One region of the Paenibacillus sp. UNC217MF genome, then DNA from elsewhere that is predicted to be linked to it. Evidence: a T-box and tRNA genes for the amino acid it is inferred to sense, from the RefSeq annotation. Region 1 holds a T-box; the other holds one or more tRNA genes.
The links. A T-box is a leader RNA that pairs with one kind of tRNA and senses whether it is charged. The one in region 1 lies ahead of BP95_RS0128155 (valine--tRNA ligase), so its partner is inferred to be a tRNA-Val.
Positions count from the first base shown of each region.

Region 2: it encodes a tRNA-Val, which carries the amino acid that the T-box ahead of BP95_RS0128155 (valine--tRNA ligase) is inferred to sense. The anticodon was not compared.

Region 1 covers NZ_KK366030.1:274,158-276,365, forward strand. The annotation lists T-box leader at 266-558, shown strand; gene BP95_RS0128155 (valine--tRNA ligase) at 749-2,208, shown strand, end outside.
Region 2 covers NZ_JMLT01000003.1:329,274-331,481, reverse strand. The annotation lists gene BP95_RS0101675 (uracil-DNA glycosylase) at 1-672, shown strand; tRNA gene BP95_RS0101670 (tRNA-Val) at 857-932, shown strand; gene BP95_RS32855 (hypothetical protein) at 1,369-1,527, shown strand; gene BP95_RS0101660 (hypothetical protein) at 1,627-1,821, shown strand; gene BP95_RS33435 (hypothetical protein) at 1,910-2,074, opposite strand.

The DNA of each region.
Region 1 (2,208 bases):
GAGCGTACGTTTTGGGTACATGAGCACCTGAGATGTTTCCGCAGGAAACATACTTCGTAAGCATCTGCTTAGGCCCGGCTGAATTCAAGATTCGATGCCGAGTCCACTTCATGATTTACTTCGTGATCAAAAGCGGACTTTTTGAACATCCTCTAATAGGGAAAGCATTTGTCAGTATCCTTTTGTGCTTCGTCTATTGACTCGCTCGGTATGCGAAGGTACAATATATCGTAAATGTTATTGTTTATTTTTATAAAGATCTGATTGAAAGACTATGAACAGGATTAGTAAGCGATTGGCCCCTTACAGAGAGCAGAGCGACACGGTGCAACGCCTGCAGGATTGTCCCGCGCTGAAGTCACCTGGGAGTTGCCCTTTTGAACGTGTCACGGTAATGTATGAACACGATGTTCATCATGTTCCGGATACGCTAGAATAGGCCGGCCGCAGCCGTTATTTGCAACTGAAGTGCCGCTCACACGATCTGTAAGATGTAAGGATCTTTACTGGGAGCGGAATAAAGGTGGTACCACGGAAGCTAAACCTTTCGTCCTTTGTGGCGTAAGGTTTTTTTATTTGCCTACGTAAGCGAATTGTCCTTGCAAATACCGAGCTATGCGCTTAGAGAAGCATGCATGGATCGAGCAGTATGATTTGCTTCGATTATATAGGCTGAACATTGTCGATTAGATACTCATGATTATGTAACGGAGGGATTTGCTTGGCAGAGAATCAAGAGCAACTGTCTATGCCTACGACGTATGATCCGAAGGCAGCAGAGCAGAAATGGTATGATTTCTGGATGAAAGGCGAGTATTTTAAAGCAGGTGAACGCAAGGATGCTGAACCGTTCACAATCGTAATCCCGCCTCCGAACGTTACGGGTATGCTGCATATTGGTCATGCACTTGACTTTACATTGCAGGATATTTTGATTCGTTTCAAGCGGATGCAAGGATATGATGCTTTGTGGCTTCCAGGTTCTGACCATGCAGGTATTGCAACGCAGACGAAGGTAGAGCAGAAGCTGCGCGAAGAAGGAATCACACGCTATGATCTTGGGCGTGAAGCATTCTTGGAGCGTGTATGGGATTGGAAAGAGAAGTATGCGAATACGATTCGTGAGCAATGGGCGAAGATGGGACTGTCATTGGACTTCTCCCGTGAGCGCTTTACGCTGGACGAGGGTCTGTCTCGTGCGGTTCGCCAAGTATTCGTGAAGCTCTATGAGAAAGGTCTCATCTACCGCGGTAAGTATATTATCAACTGGGATCCGGCAGCACGTACGGCATTGTCTGATATCGAAGTTGAATATAAGGAAGTGCAGGGGCATCTCTATCACCTGCAATATCCTCTGAAGGATGGCAGCGGCACAATCACTGTGGCGACAACACGTCCGGAGACGATGCTTGGCGATACAGCAGTAGCTGTACACCCTAAGGATGAGCGCTATAAGCATATGATTGGCAAAATGCTGGTACTGCCGATTGTTGGCAGAAAGATTCCGGTCATTGCTGATGATTATGTAGATAAAGACTTCGGAAGTGGTGCGGTTAAGATTACGCCAGCCCATGATCCGAATGACTTCGAAATGGGACTCCGCCATCAACTGCCGCAAATTACGGTAATGGATGAGTCCGGTAAAATGAACGAGCTGGCTGGTCAATATCAAGGGCTTGATCGTGCAGATTGCCGCAAGCAGATCGTGAAGGATTTGCAAGAACAAGGCGTGCTGATCAAGATTGAAGATCATGTGCATCAAGTTGGTCACAGCGAGCGCAGCGGCGCAGTTGTAGAGCCGTATTTGTCTACGCAATGGTTCGTGAAGATGAAGCCGCTCGCGGAGCGTGCAATCGAAGCACAGAAGTCTGGCAAAGGTGTTAATTTTGTGCCTGATCGCTTCGAGAAGACATATTTGCATTGGATTGAGAATGTACGCGACTGGTGTATTTCCCGCCAGCTATGGTGGGGACATCGCATCCCTGCATGGTACTGTGAGGATTGCGGACACATTCATGTTGCAGAAGAAGACGCGACTGCATGTACGTCATGCGGAAGCAACCACTTGAAGCAGGATGAAGATGTACTCGATACATGGTTCAGCTCTGCATTGTGGCCGTTCTCCACACTTGGATGGCCGGAACAGACAGAAGATCTGAAGCGCTACTATCCAACGAATGTGCTCGTTACAGGCTATGACATCATTTA
Region 2 (2,208 bases), on a different contig from region 1:
ATGCATGTACAGAATGATTGGGCGGAATTGCTTCACGAGGAAGTTAGACAGCCATATTTCAAGCAGCTGTGGGGCTGGCTTCGAGAAGAATACAAGCGTGCAGTCATTTATCCGCCATATGAACTTATATTTTCTGCATTGAATGCGACGTCCTATGCGGATACGAAGATTGTCATCGTTGGGCAAGATCCTTATCATGGGCCAGGACAAGCTCATGGGTTAAGCTTCTCCGTTCAACCGGGTGTTAAGCTGCCGCCTTCACTTCAGAACATGTTCAAAGAGGGCGCAGCAGATGTTGGTCTGAAGATGCCGAACAACGGAAGCTTGCTGCACTGGGCCAAGCAAGGCGTCCTCATGCTTAACACAGTACTGACCGTCGAACAAGGACAAGCAGCATCACATCGCGGGAAGGGCTGGGAGAAGTTCACCGATCGTATCATTCAATTGTTGAATGACAGAGATCGCCCAATCATATTTGTTCTATGGGGAAGCCATGCACAAGCGAAGGCGAGCATGATTGATTTGTCAAAGCATTATATTGTACAAGCGCCGCATCCAAGTCCATTGTCTGCACATCGTGGGTTCTTTGGGAGCAAGCCGTACTCGAAAATTAATAATAAGCTGCGCGAATGGGGCGAGCAGGAGATCGACTGGCAAGTCCCTAATATCTAAATAAGGAATAGGCGTCATCGTGAACTGCTTTCATGGAATAGTAAGTTGTTGTATGCTTGTAAGAAGGTGTGAGCGATATACTATGAAAGTGGTTCAATGGGCTGCCGATCATTCAGGAAAAAAGTCTTCTCTAGTAATTGACATGGTAATATATTGATGTTATATTAAATTTGTTAATAAACATGATCTGTTAGCTCAGCTGGGAGAGCACCATCTTGACAGGGTGGGGGTCAGTGGTTCGAGCCCACTACAGATCACCATACTATAAACGTCAAAAGCCTTGATTATCAAGGCTTTTTCTATTTCTATTCCTTTGAACAGTGCAAACCTGCAGCAGAATCTTCTTTGCTCAATGAAAGTGATGCGACAGATGATACAAAACCACTATATTGTCAACATCATGCATTAAGAAAAATCAGATCAATGATATAGTTTAATATAACTCATTCTCTGCCTATTTTATTGATTTCTCTGGTGATCAAGTCCGTCATGCCTTGTTTGCAGGGGAAGCGAGTGTGTGTGCCTCGAAATATATATTATTACAAGACCAAGCATCTCTCATTCGTATCTAACGGGTGATGGATGCTTTTTTATTTTGTTCGTAATTGCAAGAACTAAACTTGCAACTGCTTTCATATAGTGAAGGTATAACGAATGTTTCGCTATTGAATGGGGACAAGCGGAGGAGGTTGGGTTATGGGAGCCGAATTGAGTGTATGGATAATCGGTGTGTTCGGGATCGTAGCGGTTGTCTGTTGGTTTTTATCCAAGCTTCTCATCTTTGATAGTACAAAGCATGATGAGCAATTTGTATGGCTTCGCTCAGTTGAAGAGGATGCCAGCAAGAAGGAATGAAGTCATGAGCAAGGGCATGAGATGTTTAAGGGATTAACTTTACGGTGAGAATAGGGGCTATATCGTGAAGTTATTAGTGTTGTTAGCGGGGGTAGCAGCATGCGTAGACGATGGAACGTAATAGGCGTGGTAATGTTGGCCGGAATCATCACGGGCGTCCTGCTTGTTGGGCTTAGTATGAACGCTGTCGACGCAAGTCGCTTCTATCCTGGGATTGATCCTGTAGAGAAGAAGATACCGATCTATGAGGATGTGTATGGTAAGCCAATTATTGAGGAAGTGTATGAGCCCTAGAGTATAACCATACAAGTGGCCGACAGCCCTAGAGATCCTAAGGATCTCCAGGGCTGTTTTCTTCATAAATGTCGTTCATTATGCTTCATTAATCTGTGTTGGATGAATGATTGGGCTGCCTAGCTGTGCTGTCTATAGGCTCTTCTGCATCCCATTTACGTGCGTAGGCTTTCTTCGTCACGTAGAGAAGCAGAAGCACCATGCCTACTACCATGACAACAACTGCGATTACTGTAGCCAGTATCGGATCCATCGTGTACCCCCTTGCTAATGTAAGCGTGTCCGTTATTGCAACTATACATGAATTTCATTTTTTTGTATAATATAAATTCGTTTGCAGCAGCTAAGATATTATACATAATCGCTGTTGCAACATTTCATTCGGAG